Regions from separate parts of the Brevibacillus sp. BD137 genome, predicted to be linked through region 2. Evidence: a T-box and tRNA genes for the amino acid it is inferred to sense, from the RefSeq annotation. Region 2 holds a T-box; the other holds one or more tRNA genes.
What was found. A T-box is a leader RNA that pairs with one kind of tRNA and senses whether it is charged. The one in region 2 lies ahead of serS (serine--tRNA ligase), so its partner is inferred to be a tRNA-Ser.

Region 1 (5,676 bases), on a different contig from region 2:
CAATTGCATAAATAATCCCCTGTCTCATCCTGCTCCTCCATGTGTTTCGCCTTCTCTTTCTCTATAGACGACTTTTAAACTTCTTCTCTATGAAGTAGTGTAACGGAAATACGAAAAAACAGCTATGTATTCTCACGTAAAAGAAGGTGTCCCCTACACTTTCATCCGTTACCATACTACCAATGCATGCAGCTATCTAATTACCTTAGTAGCATAGTAAAGTATGGATAAAAATTTTATTGTACCACTTTTAGACCTGTAGTACAATAGTCATTATTCTTCCGAGTTTAGTCATACGAAAGGAACTTTTACTTATGACATACTGGCGATCTATCTTTTTAGTTTTACTCGGTGCGTGCAGCTACGGTGTCCTCTCGATCTTCATGAAGCATGCTTTTCAACTCGGCTTTACGCCATTTGAAATGAGTGGAAGCCAATTGATTTTTGGCGGATTGATCATGACGGCCATGGCCATCTTTTTCTCCAAGCAACGGTTTTCGTTCAAGTATTTGTTGCTTTTGGCACCAGCCAGCCTCATGATGGCCTCAACCAGTCTTTTTTACCATCAGGCCGTTAGCCGGGTTTCGGCTTCGCTCGCAATCGTTCTTCTCTTTCAGTTTACCTGGATCGGCGTTTTGCTGGAGGCGATTGTGGATCGCAAATGGCCAACCGCTGAAAAATGGGTGTCTCTGGCTATGCTTGGAGCAGGGACCGTTCTTGCAAGTGGACTTAGCGAAAGCGGAATTCAGAGTGTAGACATGGTCGGACTGATCTTCGGTCTGATGTCGGGCGCGACCTTTGCCTTGGTTATTTTCTTTAGCGGGCGAATTCTTCCAGGAATGGACCCCTACTTGCGAAGCGCGATTTCGATTAGTATGGCTGCCCTGATGCTCTCGATCGTTTATCCACCAACTTTCCTGGTAAATGGTCAGCTTCTGCAAGGTTTGCTGCCGCTTGGTCTTTTGGTTGCGATCTTCGGTTCGGTCATTCCCATCTTCTGTTTGGCTGTCGGTGTGCCACGGATCGGCAATGGACTGGCTACCATTTTAAGTGCAGTCGAGCTACCCACCGTCGTGCTCTTGTCGAGCTTCGTACTTCAAGAGACTGTCTCTCTCCCTCAATGGGGTGGCGTATTCATGATCCTTGCTGCCATCTGCGTACCGCAAGTAAAATGGCGGAAACTATTCTCCCCTTCTCACGCCCTCGAGCAGGAAAGAATGTAGCGCCGTTTCTTATAACCGCATACAAAAAGCGTGCAGACGAATTGGCTCTGCACGCTTTTTTTGACGATGCTCCCTCTTCTTATAGAAGGAAGGTAGAATCTTTGACTCGAATTTATTAGCGAAGACTGCCACTCTAGGGGGAGGGATATGGAAAAACGGCATAAAGTGTTATTCCAGCAGCTAGAGGATTATCGACAGGAGACATTAAAAGCAATCGATGGCGAATGGGTTCATTTCGGGACAAAGCCTGCTGATTGGGATACGCAGCCACCGAAACTCGCCGTGCTTGTCCGAACGATTTTTCACGAAGGGATGCACCTCGCCTCCCTCAATACAATCCGGAGGTGCCTAGGCAAATGAATCAGATTATTACGCCGATTTTTCGTATGTTTGATGTTGAGAAGGCAAGAGAGTTTTATGTGGAGTTTCTAGGTTTTCAGATTGATTGGGAGCATCAGTACGAGGATCATTTTCCTTTATACATGCAAATTTCCTCTCCATCGTGCACACTTCATCTGTCTGAGCATCACGGGGATGCTTGTCCTGGCTCAGCGATTCGCGTACAGGTAGAGGACATTGATCTTTTTCATCAGTCCCTGTTGCGCCAAGAGTACAAGTATGCTCGTCCTGGTTTAGAGGAGACGCCGTGGGGAACGCGTGAAGTGAGCGTGACCGATCCTTTTGGAAATCGCCTTCACTTTTATCAGCCTGATCACTCGTAAACAAATACAAAGAAAGCCCAGCCGGAGTTCCTTTACAGGAGCCACCGCTGGGCTATTTCATTTTTACATTTTGAATATAAATAGATGGGGCGATCGATGGGACTTGAACCCACGAGTGCCGGAGCCACAATCCGGTGCGTTAACCCCTTCGCCACGACCGCCATATATAGGGTTTGCTTGGTGCGGTCGAGAGGACTTGAACCTCCACGGTGTTGCCACCACTAGAACCTGAATCTAGCGCGTCTGCCAATTCCGCCACGACCGCATATAAAAATGGTGGAGGCTGACGGGATCGAACCGCCGACCCTCTGCTTGTAAGGCAGATGCTCTCCCAGCTGAGCTAAGCCTCCAAATCACCTACAAGATGTAGGGATTTTTCTAAGTGACCCGTAGGGGATTCGAACCCCTGTATGACAGCGTGAAAGGCTGCTGTGTTAAACCGCTTCACCAACGGGCCAAGTAAGATGGCGGATGGAGTGGGATTTGAACCCACGAGACGGTTCGACACCGCCTACACGATTTCCAATCGTGCTCCTTCGGCCGCTCGGACATCCATCCATTAAGCCTGCAAGCGTTCGCTTCGGCAAGAATTAATCTATCATATTCACAACATGATATCAAGTGATATTTTGAAAGTTTTTCCCTTTGTCCAACTCCGAGCCATTCATGTCAGGCGATTATCTATCGAAACGAAAAAAGGGAGATTGCCTAAAGCAACTTCCCTTCTTGTTCAATATGATACAAGTAGTATTCCTTTACAAGACGGAGTGATGTTAGTTGTCAAAAAGAAAACGCCGTTCAGTAGGCTTCCCCTGTTTGTACGGAAACTGGTGTGGGCCTGGATGCTCCGGGCCGGCTGCGCCAATTGATAATGTCGACAGATGCTGCAAGAGGCATGATGAATGCTATGTAAAGCATGGCTATTTCTCTTGTCATTGCGATCAGGAGCTCGTACGCTGCCTTCGAAATAAAGTAAACAACACAACGGAAAAAGGGAGAATGGCCGGAATCATCTCGAATTTTTTCTCTCGTACAGGGTGCTTTCCCAGCAATCCTCGCTAGCCTTTTCTGAATCGTTTTCCTTGTCAGTTTTCATCCAAAAAACGGTAACAACTTGGACATGATTCAGACATAATTACCTTGTTTTTCCTTGTATTTTTTTGGTACTCTATTGAATGTCCAAGGAGGGTACGCAACGTGGAATTGCACATACGAACAGACGCCAGTGTGGCACTGACGTTAAAGAGAGAAATTATTTGTCATGGTATTTCCCGTTTTTATGTCCGTCCATACGATGATGATCACGTTGAATTTATATTCCTATCACTCTCAGAGCACCAGAAGAAGCTGCTGTCTTATTCACTACGAAATTACAGCTACTGTCTAACATATCTAGCTTAATCGTTCTACGGCCATTTTTCTCCCCTTTTTTAAAGGGGAATTTTTATTCCCTTTTTTCGATGTATCCAAGACGGCGAACATCGTCTGCGGTCAAGTTATGCAAGGCATTCAAAAATTCGATTTGGAAACTGCCTGGACCTACTTCTGCTGCTATCTCGGCTGCCAGCTGAGCAGCAACACCGTAGCATACCAATGCCGCAGCTCCTGCGATCAGCTTGTCTTTTGCAATGGCTGCAAACGCTCCCATAACAGACGTTAACAAACAGCCTGTTCCGGTCACCTTCGTTAAGATTGGATGACCATTATGGATCGAGTAAGTCGTTTCTCCGTCCGAAATAACGTCGACCTTGCCCGTAATCGCAACGATTGTTCTTAGTTTTTTCGCTGCTGCTCTCGCTAGGTCCTCGACATCTCCGCCAGCTTCCTTCGCATCTACACCTTTAATCTCCCAGCGCTCCCCGATGACATTCGCAACCTCGGCAGCATTTCCTCTAATCAAAGCAAGGTCGAGTTCCTGCGCAAGACGTTGACTTGTCTCGGTTCGATACGATGTTGCTCCCGCTCCAACCGGATCAAACAAAACAGGCACTCCATGCTGATTCGCGGATTTTCCTGCGATCAACATCGCTTCGATCTCGTGCTCATTCAATGTCCCTATATTCAATACAAGAACTCCGGCGATCTTTGCCATATCTGCCACCTCTTGTTTGGCGTACGCCATGACAGGGGATGCACCGAGAGCTAACAAGCCGTTCGCTGTAAAGTTTGTGACAACTACGTTCGTTATGTTATGAACGAGTGGATTTTCCTCGCGCACTTTAATTAGTAATTGCCCGATTGTCTCCAGAATCATGATCGTTACCCCTTTCCTCCTGAACAGAGACTCGTGGAATCATCTTGTACACCTCGATGACTTCTCCTAATATAGAATGCTCTTGTATGACGCCAATGATGATATACGCGTGTTTTAAGATGGGTAATTCGCGCATATTCGCTACGATTTTCCACACTTTCCCATCATCATCCGTCACACTAGCACTGAACGAGACTCTTCCCGCCCCTTCTTTCAAGATATCCACGGCATCAAGCACTCCGCATATTTTCATCCGATCATCTGGATGCATGATCCGGTTTTCCTCGACCCATTTTAGTTTCATTTCTTCTACTTTTAGTGTTTTCCATCGATCAAGGAACTCCCAATCCTTGGAATGCGGAAATATATGCTTCGTTTGCTCAAGGAAGGTGTTGTACTCTCCGTGTAGCTGATCTACATAATCATCTACATCCTCAGAAATCACGCGAATCGAATTTTCTCCGCAAGTACGGATGTGGTGAGCCAGGTATTTGAAGGACTCGATCATGTCAAAGTTTCCCCAGCCCCAGGCCTGTTCGCCGAAAACTCCCCCCCGGGTTCGGCATTTTAGGCAGGTGAAGTAATAGTATGTAGGCATATCTGTTCCCCTATCTCCCCTATTTTGTCTCTCTTTTGGTATCGGTTGAGGAAGCGATGCAATTTATGTTACATTCGAACCTATTTTTTGAAACTTTTCAGCAATTTGTTCACAATTTAACTCCTGTATTTTAGTGTAAGTTAAATCACAAAAGGTGGCTCCCCCAAAATTTTCAGGAAGCCACTCTTCATTATACTCCTTTTATGGCAATAAGAGGGTTACATTTTGCTACGACAGAGGCAAGATTTGCTCCCACAACGGAATCAATGATTTGATCCACATCTTTATAGGCTTGCGGGCATTCATCAAGGATGGAAGCGAGCGAACGGTGATTCACCATGATCTCATCTTCCTGTCCCACGCGCATTGCCTGCTCGAATTGATCGATGGTCACAAGCTCCTTAGTCGCTTTGCGGGAACGAACACGCCCAGCACCATGACAGATCGAATAAAAGTTTTTGGCGCCAGCCTCCGATCCAACCATGATATAGGACGATGTTCCCATAGAACCTGGAATCAATGCTGGATGTCCCGTTTTACGGTAAGCCTTCGGATTTTGGAAATGACCTGCTGGCAACGCCTTTGTCGCTCCTTTGCGGTGGACGAGCACCGGCGTATTGCGATGGAATTCTTTCAAGGCGTAATTATGCATCAGATCATACAGGACTGGTGTACGCGTCTCTCTACCAAAAATATCGCGAAACGCCTGCTCTACTGAAAATCCAATCATATGCCGATTCGTTACCGCAAAGTTCAGCGCGGAGTACATCAAATTCAAATACTGTTGCCCTTCCTCGCTTTGGATCGGAGCATACACCAGGCTTGGCTCGGGATTATGGATCCCCCATTTGTACATAACTTCCTTGAAGCTTTTGGTGT
Region 2 (5,676 bases):
TCTTCACGGCCAGCGTGGTGTATGCTTTCATGAACGGAACGGTCATAGTTACTTGCGCACGATCCGGCGTAATCACATCAGGCTGATTCCGCAGCTTTTTGATATAGCTGAAAATGTAATCCCAACGTCCGCAATTCAGTCCTGCACTATGCTCGCGCAGCTCATACAGAATCTCATCCATCTCAAAAGCTGCGAGAATTGTTTCGATCAGTACTGTCGCCCGAATTGTACCGCGTGGAATATTTAATTCATCCTGCGCGAAAAGGAAGACGTCGTTCCAGAGTCGAGCCTCCAAGTGGCTCTCCAGTTTCGGTAAGTAGAAATACGGTGCTGTCTGATTCGCGATAAGAGCATCTACGTTGTGGTAAAAGTAAAGTCCGAAATCAAGCAGGCTGCCGGAGATCGGCTTTTGATCGAGGAGGATGTGCTTTTCTTCAAGATGCCAGCCACGAGGACGCACGATCAAAACCGCTGTCTTTTCATTGAGGGTGTATGATTTGCCTTGTGGACTGATGTAAGAGATATTGCGGCGTACTGCATCCTTCATGTTGATTTGGCCTTGGATGGTGTTCTCCCAGGTGGGTGAGTTCGCGTCCTCAAAATCAGCCATGAACAGCCGAGCACCCGAGTTCAGTGCATTGATGACCATTTTTCGGTCACCCGAAGGTCCTGTAATCTCCACCCGTCTGTCCTGCAAATCTTTGGGCAATGGAGCAACAGTCCAATCTCCTTTACGAATGTCCGCTGTTTCCTGTAGAAAATCCGGCAGTTGACCTGCATCGATTTGCAATTGACGCTCCACGCGTTTCGCCAACAATTGTTGTCGTCTGTCGCCAAACCTTTGCTCCAGCTTCATCACGAATTGAATCGCTTCTGGTGTCAGGATATCTTGATAACCAGGGTGCATCTCACCGGAAATCTGCACCTCCAGCGGATATGGATTCGTTGGTACGGTAGTCAAAACAGCTCCTCCTCCCTCAATTCAAAGTTATTATGGTACAGATTGATAAAATTATTTTTATTATATAACAGTAGTGACAAAAAAAATGTCCTTACTCCTGATACCCGCTGCCACTACAATGACTGCAGCATACATGCCCGTCTCCCAAGCACTTATGGCAAGCCGCTCCGTTGGCATCACGACCAACGCCTCCACATCTTGGGCAATTTTGTTCTCCGTTTCCTTCACACCGATAGCAGTCCATTCTCCATTCCTCCATTTCTGTATTAAAACAATATTCTTAAAATTTGTTTTTATTATATAACAGAGATTAGTACAGTGCAACACGTTTTTTAAAAAATTTCGTCTGTATTAGTACACAATATAAAACAGCCCTTGACCCGTTATGGATCAAGAGCTGCTTTTTAAATCTCTCGGTTATTACTTCGGTGCGATCTTGTCTACTCCGCCCATGTATGGACGAAGAACTTCTGGAATCACGATTGCTCCGTCTGCCTCTTGGTAGTTCTCCAAGATCGCTGCTACTGTACGTCCAATCGCCAAACCAGAACCATTCAATGTATGCACAAATTCCGGCTTCGATTTCGTATCGCGACGGAAACGGATATTGGCACGGCGTGCTTGGAAATCTTCAAAGTTCGAGCAAGACGAAATCTCACGGTACGTGTCGCCACTCGGAATCCAAACCTCGATGTCGAATTTCTTCGCAGCCGTAAAACCAAGATCGCCTGTGCACATGCTAAGAACACGGTATGGTAGTCCAAGCAGTTGAAGTACCTTTTCAGCGTTTTTCACCAGCTTGTCGAGTTCGTCATAAGACTCTTCTGGTTTCACGAATTTCACCAGCTCAACTTTGTTGAATTGATGCTGACGAATCAACCCACGCGTATCACGACCGGCAGAACCCGCTTCCGAGCGGAAACATGCGCTGAAAGCAGTGTAGTAGCGAGGGAGATCCGCTCCATCCATGATTTCATCACGATGCATATTGGTGACTGGCACCTCTGCCGTTGGAATCAGGAAGTAATCTGGTCCCTCGATTTTGAATGCATCCTCTTCAAACTTAGGCAATTGACCCGTTCCCGTCATGCTCGTACGGTTGACGATAAAAGGTGGGATCACTTCTTCATAGCCATGCTCGTTCGAGTGCAAATCCATCATGAAGTTCATCAGTGCGCGCTCCAAACGTGCGCCCAAGCCTTTATAGAAAACAAAACGGCTTCCTGTTACTTTTGCCGCGGTTTCAAAATCGAGGATGCCTGCTTGGCTAGCCAGCTCCCAGTGAGGCTTAATCTCGAAGTCAAACGCACGTGGCTCTCCCCATGTCCAGGCAATCACGTTATCGTCTTCTGTCGTACCGATCGGCGTGCTTTCATGTGGAAGGTTCGGGAGGCTCAGCAAAATGAACTCCAGCTGTTCATCCAGTTGGCGCAGCTCTTCATCCAAAGCCTTGATGCGCTCATTTACTTCTTTCATTTCCGCGATCAGATGGTCTGCATTTTCCTTATTGCGTTTCATAACCGCTACTTGCTCGGATACCGTGTTACGCTTATTTTTCAACGCTTCTGCTTCTTGGATGACTTCGCGACGCTTTTCATCTACTTCTACGAATTGATCCAACGCAGAAATATCTTCATTACGGTGAGCCAAACGGCGTTTTACTTCTTCTAGATCCTGGCGTAATACTTTTACGTCCAACATGTGTAAATCCCTCCGAATCGTATTGAAAAAAAACAAAAAACACCCGTCCCCTGGTAAGGGACGAGTGTTGTATACCCGCGTTGCCACCCTCGTTGACACATGCAGTAATCCTTCGTGCATATGTCCACTCTTCCGTCATAACGGGACGGTTCCGGACAAAGTTGTTGTTCCTTTGCCACTCCGAGATGGATTCCCTCACATAACCGGATCGGTTCGCACCTACCACCGACTCTCTAGGCCTGGTTCTTGTGAAGTACTTGTTCTCATCATCGCATTCTCATTCATGAATACTATTATTGTTAACTGTACTACAGGTTCTATACGTATGTAAAGACCACCCCACCTCGATCTTTACAGAAAAAAGAAGATCGGCGCCTTTTTAAGGGCCCGATCTTCCGGTATGACAACTAGCTTCTGTATTCCTTAACCATGTCGAGAAAGTATTTGTGCAGTCTTGTATCTTCGGTCAATTCAGGGTGAAAGGCTGCTGCCAAATAGTGACCGCTTCGGGCGACAACAATTTTGTCTTCGTGCTTAGCCAAGACTTTACCGTTCTCTCCCACTTCCATGATATACGGTGCCCGGATGAACACTGCCGGGTAATCTGCCCCCACATCGGAAACAGGCATCAAGACTTCAAAGCTCTCCTTTTGGCGACCAAAAGCATTCCGCTCCACTTTGATATCCATCAAGCCTAAATGGTAATCGTCTTGTCCTTGAATCCGTTTCGCCAGAAGAATCGCTCCTGCGCAAGTTCCGAAGATCGGCTTATTCGCCTTACCGAACTCTTGAACCGCCTCCATGAATCCATACTTGTGCATCAGCTTGCTAATCGTGGTGCTTTCTCCGCCAGGAATGACCAGTCCATCAAGGTCATCCAGTTCTTCTACTCGTTTGACCTGGACAGCTGTGGCACCAACCTCTTCTAGCATTCGCAGATGTTCTGCTACAGCTCCTTGTAGAGCGAGTACGCCGATTTTCATGCTACTCACCTTACCAGCCGCGCTCTTGCATGCGATCAGCTTCACGAATTTTTGAGATTTCGATTCCTGGCATTGCCGTCCCCAAGCCTTTGGATACGCGAGCAATCAGTTCGTAATCCGTGTAATGAGTAGTCGCTTCCACAATCGCGCGAGCAAACTTCTCTGGATTCTCTGATTTAAAGATACCAGAGCCAACAAACACGCCATCGGAACCGAGTTGCATCATCAGGGCAGCATCTGCTGGTGTTGCTACTCCACCTGCTGCGAAGTTTACGACTGGCAGCTTACCTGTTTTGTGTACCTCTTCAAGCAGTTCGTATGGGGCACCCAGGTTTTTGGCTTCCGCCATCAGTTCATCGTAGGACATGGCTTGCACTTTGCGGATTTGGGACATCATCGTGCGCATGTGACGAACAGCCTCTACAATGTTTCCGGTACCTGGCTCACCTTTTGTACGGATCATGGATGCACCTTCCCCAATACGGCGGAGGGCTTCACCCAGATCACGGGCGCCACATACAAACGGGACAGTGAACTCTTTTTTATTGATATGATACAAGTCATCTGCCGGAGTGAGCACTTCACTCTCATCGAGATAATCTACACCCAGAGATTCGAGAACACGCGCTTCAACAAAATGACCGATACGAGCTTTTGCCATAACAGGGATCGAAACAGCATTCAGTACTTCCTCTACAATGCCAAGGTCAGCCATACGCGCAACTCCACCAGCTGCACGAATGTCAGACGGTACACGCTCCAAAGCCATTACAGCAACAGCACCCGCTGCTTCTGCAATTTTCGCTTGTTCAGCATTCACGACGTCCATAATGACGCCGCCTTTTTGCATTTCAGCCATACCTCTTTTAACGCGGGACGTTCCTACTTGTACCATTACAAATACCCCCTACATCATGAGTCAGAACCGAAACTGTTATGCGGTGTTATGGTTCCTGTTACCGTCATTGTAAACGATAGATGTAGGGGAAAACAATAGTTATTTAATTTCCGGTTCCACTGCTAAACAAATTGCTGAAAAACTCTATGATGCTACGGAAGAACAGACGAATCCAGCTCGCTTCCTCTACTGCCTGCCCTGCTACGATATCCACGCCTGCTTTTGCTGCGTCTTCAGGCTGCAAGTAATCCGATTCCTTCATACCTTCTTCTTTCAAAACGATCTTACCGACAACTTGTCCTTGCTGAATCGGTGCGGTTAGCTCCTGGAAGGTAACCGTTGGCGTGTATTTTGCATCCGTACCGGTTTTGGTGATCATATTTACTTCACTGCCTGTAACGACTGGTACAGTTACCTCTACACCGTTTTTCACAGGAGCTGTTTCAAATCCTTTGACTGGTACATTCTTGTCCATTTGTTTTGTGAGTTTGAAATTGCCAAAACCGTAGTCAAACAGTTTTCTCGTCTCAGCAAAACGCTTTGACTCGGTGCTTGCTTTCATCACGACGCTAATCAAACGCATGTTGTCGCGAACAGCCGTACCTGTAAAACAAAAACCTGCTGCATCTGTGTGCCCCGTTTTTAATCCGTCTACACCTGGGTAGTAACTGATCAGACTAGGCAGCATCCAGTTATAGTTTTTCTTTGTCCACTCATTTGGTGTACCTGTACGGAAGGTGAAGATTGGTTTTTTTGAGGTCTCCAACGCATCCGGAAAATCGTGAATCAGCGCACGGGCAAGAATCGCTGAATCACGAGCAGACATCAGGTTTTCTTTTTGATCGGTCTGAACTGAGTATGGACCTAACTCATCGGCTGGCAAACCAGTTGAAGTGACGAACGAAGTATTTTTCATACCAAGCTCTACTGCCTTTTTGTTCATCAGTTCAACAAAGGCTGCCTCACTGCCTGCGATATGCTCAGCCAAAAGTACAGTAGCGTCATTGGCCGATACAATTGCCATCGCTTCGTACAATTGTTTAACCGTAAAGGATTCGCCTAAATTCAAATACACACCAGACGAATCAGAAATTTTAGCGATATAAAACGCATATTCACTTACAGGGACGACA

Region 1: it has a tRNA-Ser gene. The T-box ahead of serS (serine--tRNA ligase) is inferred to sense a tRNA for this amino acid. The anticodon was not compared.

The regions. Positions count from the first base shown of each region.
Region 1 is NZ_JAOTNO010000001.1:534,151-539,826, forward strand. Features, by position in the region: gene rarD (EamA family transporter RarD) at 1-28, opposite strand, end outside; gene ODZ53_RS02860 (EamA family transporter) at 315-1,223, shown strand; gene ODZ53_RS02865 (hypothetical protein) at 1,371-1,583, shown strand; gene ODZ53_RS02870 (glyoxalase superfamily protein) at 1,580-1,945, shown strand; tRNA gene ODZ53_RS02875 (tRNA-His) at 2,031-2,106, opposite strand; tRNA gene ODZ53_RS02880 (tRNA-Leu) at 2,124-2,210, opposite strand; tRNA gene ODZ53_RS02885 (tRNA-Val) at 2,220-2,295, opposite strand; tRNA gene ODZ53_RS02890 (tRNA-Glu) at 2,329-2,402, opposite strand; tRNA gene ODZ53_RS02895 (tRNA-Ser) at 2,411-2,503, opposite strand; gene thiM (hydroxyethylthiazole kinase) at 3,390-4,199, opposite strand; gene ODZ53_RS02905 (hypothetical protein) at 4,165-4,707, opposite strand; gene ODZ53_RS02910 (RtcB family protein) at 4,988-5,676, opposite strand, start outside.
Region 2 is NZ_JAOTNO010000016.1:124,946-130,621, forward strand. Features, by position in the region: gene aceB (malate synthase A) at 1-961, opposite strand, end outside; gene ODZ53_RS25920 (hypothetical protein) at 1,022-1,189, opposite strand; gene serS (serine--tRNA ligase) at 1,382-2,662, opposite strand; T-box leader at 2,716-2,941, opposite strand; gene pdxT (pyridoxal 5'-phosphate synthase glutaminase subunit PdxT) at 3,070-3,645, opposite strand; gene pdxS (pyridoxal 5'-phosphate synthase lyase subunit PdxS) at 3,656-4,540, opposite strand; gene ODZ53_RS25940 (D-alanyl-D-alanine carboxypeptidase family protein) at 4,647-5,676, opposite strand, start outside.